2 regions of the Ihubacter massiliensis genome follow, and region 2 is predicted to be linked to the other one. Evidence: riboswitches for the same ligand, from Rfam matches in the RefSeq annotation. Region 2 holds a riboswitch; the other holds the start of a gene.
The links. A riboswitch is a leader RNA that binds a small molecule or an ion and turns the genes downstream of it on or off. The one in region 2 is predicted to bind FMN.

Region 1 (5,069 bases), 360 kb from region 2:
TATATGAAGGGCGTAAAAATTGCTCCCGTTTTCGGCGGGCAGGATATGTCAAAACAGATACAGATGCTGAAAAGCGGAACAAAAATCGTCGTCGGCACGCCGGGACGAGTTATGGATCATATGCGGCGCAGGACCTTAAAACTGGACGGAATCCAAACGGTGGTGCTGGATGAAGCCGATGAAATGCTCAATATGGGATTCCGCGAGGATATTGAAACGATCCTGGAGGATACGCCGCAGGAGCGCCAGACCGTATTGTTTTCCGCTACCATGCCCCAGGCTATTCTCAATATTACAAAGAAATATCAAAGGAATGCAGCTCTGATTAAAATTACCAAAAAAGAACTGACTATTCCCCTGATCGAGCAGTTTTATTTCGAGCTGAAAAGCAAGGATAAAACGGAGGCCCTGTGCCGCCTGCTGGATGTCCACGACCCAAAGCGGGCGCTGGTATTCTGCAAAACCAAGCGGGGAGCCGATGCCTTGTCGGGAGAGCTGAAAGGAAAAGGGTACCCTGCAGAACCGCTCCACGGAGATTTGAGTCAGGGTCAGCGAAACGCGGCTATGGCCCAATTCCGCCATGGCAAGGCAAACATTCTGGTAGCAACCGACGTGGCGGCTAGAGGTTTGGATGTGGATGATGTGGAAGCGGTCTTTAATTATGACATCCCCCAGGAAGAAGAGGCTTATGTCCACCGGATCGGCCGCACCGGCCGCGCGGGTAAGGAAGGCAAGGCTTTTACCTTTGTGGTCGGAAAAGAGATTTATAAGCTGCGGAGCATCGAAGGCTACTGCAAAACCCGGCTGGCCAAGGGAACTCTGCCGTCGGCCACATCGGTTATGAAGCAGAAATCGGATAAAATTCTCAATCAGGCAGTCCGATTGGCCGAAGGCCATAATCTGCAGCTGACCGGCAGCATGCTCCATAAGAAAGCGAAGGAAAGCGGCTACCCCATTGAATACTTGGCCGCAGCGCTTTTGCAGATGCAGATGGGCGATGAAATCACGGAGATCAGTCAGGAGCCCCACTGGGCTGCAGCACCTGCTAAAAAGAAAAAAAGAGACGGAAAGCGGAAACGCAATCCAGGACGTCGCAGAAATTAATCCATCCGCTGCCGGGCATGACTCCCGGCAATCAAAGAGACCGGGCGCTGCATGAAAGAAGTGATTTGCTTCAGCTTCATGCAATGCCCGGCCTCTCTATGTTTATCATGTACGACTAATCATCGATCGCTCTAAAAGTGCCTTTAATCGTTGTATAGGAAGATGCTCCTTTTGCTTTGATCCCGGAAATGGAATAGTTATACTTCTCGCCGTAGGTCAAACCGCCGACCCATACTTCCAGATCGTCGCTGTCCTTATCGGTGATCCTGGTGCTGTAAGAGTTTCCATTGGAATCTGTAATCTTAACTTTTGGGTTTTTCCATTGCACTTTGGTTTTGAAATCAAAGCTTACTTCCTGATCTTCGTAGTCGTAGTCAATGTCTTTCATCTTAATATTGTTCTTTGCCGATTTGGCTGCCGGAATTTTTACTTTTCCCTTCACAGAAGTGTATTTTGATGCCTTGGCTTTTTTGATACCTTTAATAGTGAATGTGTATTTTTTCCCCTTTTTGTATTTTTTGATTTTAAATTCCAGCTCATCATTATCCTTGTCCCGGATAGAAGCCTTATACTTCTTGCCGGAATTGTCCTTGACCGTTACTTTGACTTTTTTATACTTGACCTTACCATAAAAATCAACTTCGACTTTTCCTTTGCCGTCATACTTGATTTTTTCGATCTTCGGCGCCGACGAACTGGCGGCGGATACGGTTCCGGTAGTAAAGATTCCCATGGTCATGATCATAGCCAGCGTCAGAATGATGGCAGTGGCTTTCCTTGCGATACCTGTATTCATATTACTCCCTCCTTTATATGCTTCTTGATTATGTGTTTATTAAACCACGGGAAGATTAAAGAAACATTAATGAACGAAAAATTTTGTGGTATGCTTAAAAAAGCTGTAACGTTTTTCCGTCTGAGGAGTCATATAGCTAAAGAGGTGAGATGGTGAAGCATTTTGATGAAATCTACAATCAATATTTTAAAGACGTCTATAAATATATTTTTGCTTTGAGCCAAAGCAAAGAGACTGCGGAAGAAATCACGCAGGAAACCTTTTTCAAAGCGCTCAAGGGAATCGATTCTTTTCGTGGTGACTGCGATCTGCGCGTGTGGCTTTGCCAAATCGCCAAGCATACTTATTTAAGAGAATTAAAGAAAGATAAACATGTGGCTGGAGAGCTGGATCTGGAGCAGCCGGACCGAACGGATACAGAGGCGGATTTTATTAAAAAAGAAAGCGCCCTGCAAATTTATCAAATCCTTCATCATATGGAGGAGCCGTACAAAGAGGTCTTTTCTGTCCGGACCTTTGGCGAACTGCCGTTTAAAGAAATTGGGCAAATTTTCGGCAAAAGCGAAGGCTGGGCCCGAGTGATTTATTATCGGGCCAAAGTGAAGATTCAGGAAAGGTTGGAGGAGGAACAGCATGAATAGATTGGAATGCAAAACAGTAAGAGATTTGCTGCCGCTGTATATGGACGGTATCTGCAGTGAGGAGAGCCAAAAGCTTGTGGATGAGCATCTGGCGCAATGCAGTGATTGTAAAAAAATATTCGAACAAATGAACATGCCGGTCGAGGCTCCCATCACTGCTGATGAAGGGAAAAGCGCTTTACAGAGAATAAAAAAGAAAATCCGAAAAAAGTATGTGATCCTGGCTGTTATTACAGCGCTTTTGGCAGGCCTTTGGACGGGGCTATCGATCTTTATGCAGCTGGTGGAAACGCCCATGTCCTATGAAGAGGTAAAGGTTTCGGTGGTGCAGGATAAAAAAACACCTACTAAGTATAACTTGACTTTTAGCGGACCGTCATACGAAGGTCTCTATGGGGAAGCCGAGCTGGTGGCGGAAAATGAACAGTATGAATATTTGGCGGAGGTTATTCACTGTACCAGCTCTATGTGGAGCAGGACCTTTAAAAGAAAACCCATGAAAAATGAGGTGACCATGACCTTTTCTTCTGATCCGGAGGACAGTGTGGACGGCGTTACACAATTTGAGGATGGGAGGGAACAGAAAATGAGAACCGTGGCCGCATATTATCAGGCCACCCCCGGTTCGCCCCGTTATCTACTATGGGTATCCGATGATTTTAAGGATCGGGTCTATCGGCAAATCGATGAATGGAATGCGGTGGCCGGAGAAAGAATTGTAAAGGCGGATCAATAGGGGGATTAAAACGCATTTTACAACAAAAATTTGACAACGCCCCGATTTCCCACTATAATATTATCGTAAAAACAAATCTGTTTCAGGGCGAGGCGAAATTCCTCACCGGTGGTAATGAGCATGAGCTACGAGTCCACGAGCCTTTTTGGCCGAACGGGTCAGATCCCCGTACCGACGGTATAGTCCGGATGAAAGAAACACGGATACGGTTCTTGTATTTAGTGACTTTGCCCTGGAATTTATTCCAGGGTTTTTTAGTGACCTGACAGATTCCTGAACTTATTCATAGAAAATGGAGGAATCAAAAAATGAGCGAGGCAAAAATGGGAGAGAACTTAAATCAAAGCGGACACAGACAGTCCAACTCAGTGAAATTGGCCAAGATGGGCATGCTGGTAGCCATATCGGTTGTATTGGTATATTTTATACATATCCCAATGTTTACGGCATTTTACGAATATGACCCGGCGGATATTCCAATTCTGATCGGAACCTTTGCTTTCGGACCTTGGGCGGGGCTCCTTCTGACAGTGGTGACTTCTGTCATTCAGGGACTTACGGTCAGTTCAGCCAGCGGGGTTTATGGAATTCTGATGCACGTGATCGCCACAGGAGCATTTGTTCTGGTAGCAGGGTTTATCTACAGAGGCGAAAAGACTAGAAAAAAGGCGATCATTGCACTTCTTTGCGGAGTCCTGGCCATGGTAGTGATAATGGTCCCGGCCAACATTCTGATTACACCGTATTTTATGGGCGCACCAAGATCAGCAGTCGTGGCCATGATTCCGGTTATTATCGCCTTCAATTTTACAAAGGCAGGGATCAATGCAGTGCTGACCTTCTTCCTTTATAAGAGAATATCTAAATTCCTGCACAAATAGAGATTCATGTAATTGTCCATATAAGAAGATACCCGGCGGATTATAAAATTCTGCCGGGTATTTTTAAATTGGTGGTTGTCAATCCGATTTTATGTGGTAAAATAGAAGAGAATCTGAAATTCGCAGCGGCTGGGTGTGGCGCAGTTTGGTAGCGCGCGTGGATGGGGTCCACGAGGCCGCAGGTTCAATTCCTGTCACTCAGACCAGTAAGACAAGTTTCAACTAAGAGAAAAGTTGGAACTTGTCTTTTTCTTTTATAACGCAGGAAATATCGATGCAATCGATATTGACGGAGTTTCAAAGAAAGTACCTTGCAAAGTGTCGGCCCTTGCGGCCGACATGTGTGAATAGGGAGCTGTGCTCCCGTCATTCACACTTTTTTATGCCGATGCCATGATCAAATCAATTAAACCGAATTTGAGACAGCCGACTGCCACCAGCAGAATCAGCATCCAGGTGCAGATATTAAGAATCATCATTCGCTCCATGGACCGGGCCGCAAGCTTGCTGCGGTACCGATGCTTTTTCCACTGGAAGGCTGCATACAGAGGAACCAGCCATGCCCAAAGCTTGGTGTGTATGGTCAGCTCGGCACAATAGCCTTCCCCGTCCCTTCCGCCATACATCTCTTTAAACAGATAGTAAGTGATTGGACCGGATAAAAGGGCAACAATCCCGATAATCACAGCTCCGAGCCCATTGGTACAGAGGGCGATGATGCAAATTGCAATCGGGAACAGTGCAATGACAAAGAATAATTTCTTGCCTACCGGAATCCGGTATTCGCCGTGTAAATCTGGCTTTTTAAAGCGTATATACACGGCACTGCCAAAGACCAGCAGCAGGCAGAACATATAAAGGAAAACATCCATAACAATCAGGACATCGAAGGAGCCAATCATCGCCAGCAG
Region 2 (5,069 bases):
GATGGTGTTTCAAAAACCCAATCCTTTTCCCAAGACCATTTATGAAAACATTACCTACGGGCCCAAAATTCATGGAGAAAAAAACAAGAGCAAGCTGGACGAAATCGTCGAACGTACGCTGCGCGAGGTAGGGCTTTGGGAAGAAGTAAAGGACCGGCTGGGCAAATCGGCGATCGGCCTTTCTGGCGGCCAGCAGCAAAGGCTTTGTATCGCCAGATGCCTGTCGGTGGAACCGGAGGTGATCCTTATGGATGAACCTACCTCGGCGCTGGATCCGGTGGCTACAACTAAGATCGAGGCTTTGATTCAGGAGCTGGCATCCAAGTATTCGATTATCATCGTCACCCATAACATGCAGCAGGCGGCTAGAATCTCCAACCGGACAGCCTTCTTCCTGACGGGTGAAATTATGGAGATCGATGATACGGAAAAAATCTTTACTAACCCATCCAATTCAAAGACAGAAGAATATATAACCGGAAGATTCGGTTAAAGGAGGAATTTATGACACCGAGACCTAAAATGGACCAGGAACTAATTGCGATTAACGATAAGGTAACAGAAATGACCGAAGAAATCGAACAGGCCATTGTCGATTCGCTGAGAGCGATTAAAGAGAAAGATATGGATTTGGCCAGAGCCATTATTGACAACGATGAGAAGATCGATGATATGGATGATGAGATTAACGAAATGTGCTATCTTTTCCTGGCTACCCAGCAGCCTTTGGCCGGCGATCTGCGTTACTGTATCTCCATTATGAAGATGGTAACCGATCTGGAGCGGATCGGCGATCACTGCGAGGACCTGGCCAAGTATGCGATCCGTATGGAAAATGAGGAATACTACAAAGAACTGATCGACCTGCCGAGGATGGCGGAGATGGCCGCAGGCATGGTGAAAAACGCCATCCGCGCTTTTTTAGACCGGGATCTCAAGCTGGCCCGCAAGGTTTGGAAAGCGGATGAGGAGGTGGATGAGCTGTTCCGCGACGTATACGAAGAACAGATCGGAATCGCGGCAACTGACTCAAAAAACGCCCGCCTTTCCATTATGTTTGCCTTTGTCGCCGCCCACCTAGAGCGCATCGCCGATTATGCGACAAACATCTGCGAGGAGACCGTGTTTTCCTTGGAAGGAGCTTATACGATGGAATAGAATGTAGGCTGACTTATTCGCGGCGGCAATCCTCTTACACTAATTTTGTATTATTGAATGAAATTAGTGTATTTTTTAACGTTTCCAGCGGGTAAATTTTGTCAAATCTGCTTTGAGTTCCGATTTTTACTGATTTTGCTCTCTGCAACGCACAACTTTTACACCATTTTACACAAAAATACGGCGTTTTCATAATGGTAAATCTATTCTATGCATGACTGGTTTGCAATTAACCCCGCGCCCTTCCTTCCAGCCTGCGATTTGTTCAATCCTGGATTTTTGTAAAAAAACATTGACAAAATATGGCTGGGGGGGGGGTATACTTATTTTAGAAGTATGGATCGCTAAAAAAATTTGGTGCTGCCGTGAGGCGAAAAATACAGAAAATGTGAGGCAGCGCTTATGTGTGTATTGTGATAAAAACGATGTGCGGCCGGTGCCTGCCGGCCCGGCTGTGCGGAGTTGAATCGCCCCCCCCCTCTCTGGCGGCACAGAAAATTTTTTTCTTGACAATACGGTCAGAAGGTCTATAATAAAAAATGAATTGAATAACAAGTCTTCGGGGTTTGGTGAAATTCCATACCGGCGGTACAGCCCGCGAGCGCCCAGCGCATGAACCGGTGAGATTCCGGTGCCGACAGTAAAGTCTGGATGAGAGAAGATGAAAGCTCTTTTGCTATGTAAATTTACCCTGAGAAATTTTCTCAGGGTTTTTGTTTAAGATAATCGGTGCCGCACGCACTGGTAAAAATCTTTACGGCAAAGGATAATCGGCATCAAAGAACGTGCCGGGATTCAGCAAAAGATAGGAATGCTGATTATAAAACAAAACTCCGAATTTGATTTCGGGGTTTTCTGTGTTTTTGGGAGGGATGAAGATGACAAAAGAAGAATATATGCGCTATGCATTAAACCTGGCGGAGCAGAGCAGAGGAAGGACCTCGCCCAACCCGCTGGTGGGAGCCGTAATCGTAAAAGGCGGCCGGATCATCGGAGAAGGCTGGCATAAGAAATACGGCGGGAACCACGCAGAGATCAATGCCTTTGAAGATGCGGCAAGGGCAGGCCACGACGTTCAGGGCGCGGAAATGTACGTAACCCTGGAGCCGTGCTCCCATTACGGCAAGACGCCGCCATGCGCCAGGGCCATCATTGAAAAGAAGGTTAAAAAGGTTTATATAGGCATGGAGGATCCCAATCCGCTGGTGGCAGGACAAGGAATTCGGATGATGGAAGAGGCGGGAATCCAGGTGGAAGCTGGAATTCTAAAGCAGGAGTGCAGCAAGATCAACGAAATTTTTCTCAAGTATATTACGGAGAAAAGACCGTTCGTTGTAATGAAAACAGCCATGACACTGGACGGCAAGATTGCGGCGCGAACGGGAGATTCCAAATGGGTCAGCGGCGAAGAATCCCGCAGTCTGGTGCAAGAGATGCGTAATAGCCTCACAGGAATCATGGTAGGAATCGGGACGGTGCTTGCCGACGATCCCAGGCTGACCTGCCGCAAAGAAGGCGGCCGGGATCCGGTACGCATCATCGTTGACAGCCATTTGAAGATACCCCTTTCAGCCAAGGTCCTGCAAGATGATAATTACATCCTGGCGGCCACGTCAGATTGCGACCCGGAAAAAAAGAAACGATTAGGTGATCGAGTATTGCTTACCAAGAGCAGAGACGGACAGGTGGATTTGGATGATTTGATGATGCAGCTGGGAAAGCGGGGAATCGACAGCATCTTGCTGGAAGGGGGCGGCAGGCTCAATGAATCGGCATTGAAAGCCGGTATCGTGGATCGGGTTATTTTCTTTATCGCACCGAAAATAATCGGCGGAAAAGATGCGCCGACGCCGGTGGAAGGTGAAGGCCTGGCCCGCATGGATGAAGCCATATCATTGGATAACGTCCAGTTTGAAAAAATAGGCGAAGATTTGATGATTCAAGCCATACCAAAGAGGTGAGAACATGTTTACAGGAATCATAGAGGAGATCGGCTGTCTGATGGAGAGCCGGCAGGGAAGCCTGCGGATCCGGGCAAAGAAGGTCCTGGAGGACGTCCATCTGGGGGACAGCATCGCAGTCAACGGAGTCTGTCTGACCGTTACCGGATTTGATGCGGCTTCCTTTTCCGTGGACGTTATGGCGGAAACCTTGCGCCGCAGCAACCTGGGAGGGTTGTCAACTGGCAGCAGGGTCAACCTGGAACGGGCCATGGCTGCGGACGGCCGTTTTGGCGGACACATCGTCAGCGGGCATATCGACGACACCGGAACGATAACACGCCTGGAGCAAGAAGGGAATGCCGTATGGGTTACGGTTTCGTGCAGGAAAGAGCTGCTCCGCTACATTGCGGAAAAAGGTTCAATAACCATTGACGGCATCAGCTTAACCGTAGCCAGTCTTTGGGAGCATGGGTTTCAAGTTTCCATTATTCCCCATACGGGATCGGAAACCACCCTGCTGGAGAAAAAAACAGGCGATTTGGTTAACCTGGAGACTGATCTCATAGCAAAATATATCGAAAGACTCATGCGGCCCGCCGCAGCAGAACCGGCAAAGAGCAGCATTGATCTGGAGTTTTTACAGAAAAATGGATTTTAGGAGGATAAAAAATGAGCAGCTTTGGAACGATTGAACAAGCGTTAGAGGATTTGAAAAACGGCAAGATCATTGTATGTACCGATGATCCGGACAGGGAAAACGAAGGCGATTTTATTTGTGCGGCTGAGTTTGCAACGCCGGAAAACGTGAATTTTATGGCCTGCTATGGGAAAGGGCTGATCTGCATGCCCATGAGCGGACAAATGACGCAAAAGCTGGGGCTGGCACAGATGGTCGACAACAACACGGATAACCATGCAACAGCCTTTACGGTTTCCATCGACCATGTGGATACCACTACCGGCATTTCTGCCCACGAACGATCTGTGACTGCCATGAAATGTGCGGAGGACCGGGTACAGCCGTGTGACTTCCGCCGTCCGGGGCATATGTTCCCTTTGGAGGCTAAGCCCAAAGGCGTTCTGGAAAGGGAAGGTCATACAGAAGCAACCGTTGATCTGATGCGCCTGGCCGGCCTCAAAGAATGCGGTCTCTGCTGTGAAATCATGCGGGAAGATGGAACCATGATGCGGAGGACCGAGCTCATGGAACTGGCCAGAGAGCACGGTATGACCTTTATTACCATCAAAGACTTAATCGCCTACCGAAAGCGCCATGATAAAATTATGGAACGGGTTGTAGAAGCCGATTTCCCGACCAAATACGGACAGTTTCGCATCTATGGCTATATTAACAAGCTCAACGGGGAGCATCATGTAGCTATGACCATGGGCGATGTGGAAAACGGCGATCCGGTACTGGTACGCGTTCATTCCGAATGTTTGACTGGAGATGCGCTTGGCAGCGCCAGGTGCGACTGCGGCGACCAGTACGATGCGGCGATGCGGATGATCGCCCAGGAAGGCCGGGGAATCATGGTCTACCTGCGGCAGGAAGGCCGGGGCATCGGTCTTATCAATAAGCTGAAAGCCTATGCGCTCCAGGACCAGGGAATGGACACGGTGGACGCCAACATCGCTCTGGGCTTTGACGCGGACCTGCGTGACTACACAGTGGGAGCACAGATTTTGGAAGACCTGGGTGCCACCACCCTCCGTGTTATGACCAACAACCCGGATAAAATAAGCGGCCTTGAAAGCTACGGCATCGATGTGGTGCAGCGGGTGCCCATTGAGACAAAGATCAAGCCGGAAAGTGAATTCTACATGCAGACCAAGAAAGAAAAGATGGGCCACGTGCTCCATTCATGTTAAGGAGGTAAAGGAAAGTGAAAGTTTTAGAAGGAAATTTAATCGCACAAGGACTGAAGATTGGAATTGTTGCAGGCAGGTTTAATGAGTTCATCGGCA

Region 1: it holds a riboswitch for FMN, as region 2 does, so the genes downstream of both, NIA71_RS14820 (ECF transporter S component) here and ribD (bifunctional diaminohydroxyphosphoribosylaminopyrimidine deaminase/5-amino-6-(5-phosphoribosylamino)uracil reductase RibD) in region 2, are expected to answer to the same signal.

What each region holds. Positions count from the first base shown of each region.
Region 1 covers NZ_JAMXVH010000001.1:3,192,239-3,197,307, forward strand. The annotation lists gene NIA71_RS14800 (DEAD/DEAH box helicase) at 1-1,104, shown strand, start outside; gene NIA71_RS14805 (hypothetical protein) at 1,220-1,900, opposite strand; gene NIA71_RS14810 (RNA polymerase sigma factor) at 2,050-2,541, shown strand; gene NIA71_RS14815 (zf-HC2 domain-containing protein) at 2,534-3,277, shown strand; FMN riboswitch at 3,352-3,481, shown strand; gene NIA71_RS14820 (ECF transporter S component) at 3,586-4,158, shown strand; tRNA gene NIA71_RS14825 (tRNA-Pro) at 4,288-4,364, shown strand; gene NIA71_RS14830 (APC family permease) at 4,539-5,069, opposite strand, start outside.
Region 2 covers NZ_JAMXVH010000001.1:3,553,818-3,558,886, forward strand. The annotation lists gene pstB (phosphate ABC transporter ATP-binding protein PstB) at 1-493, shown strand, start outside; gene phoU (phosphate signaling complex protein PhoU) at 505-1,158, shown strand; FMN riboswitch at 1,710-1,825, shown strand; gene ribD (bifunctional diaminohydroxyphosphoribosylaminopyrimidine deaminase/5-amino-6-(5-phosphoribosylamino)uracil reductase RibD) at 2,037-3,119, shown strand; gene NIA71_RS16310 (riboflavin synthase) at 3,124-3,759, shown strand; gene NIA71_RS16315 (bifunctional 3,4-dihydroxy-2-butanone-4-phosphate synthase/GTP cyclohydrolase II) at 3,771-4,973, shown strand; gene ribE (6,7-dimethyl-8-ribityllumazine synthase) at 4,988-5,069, shown strand, end outside.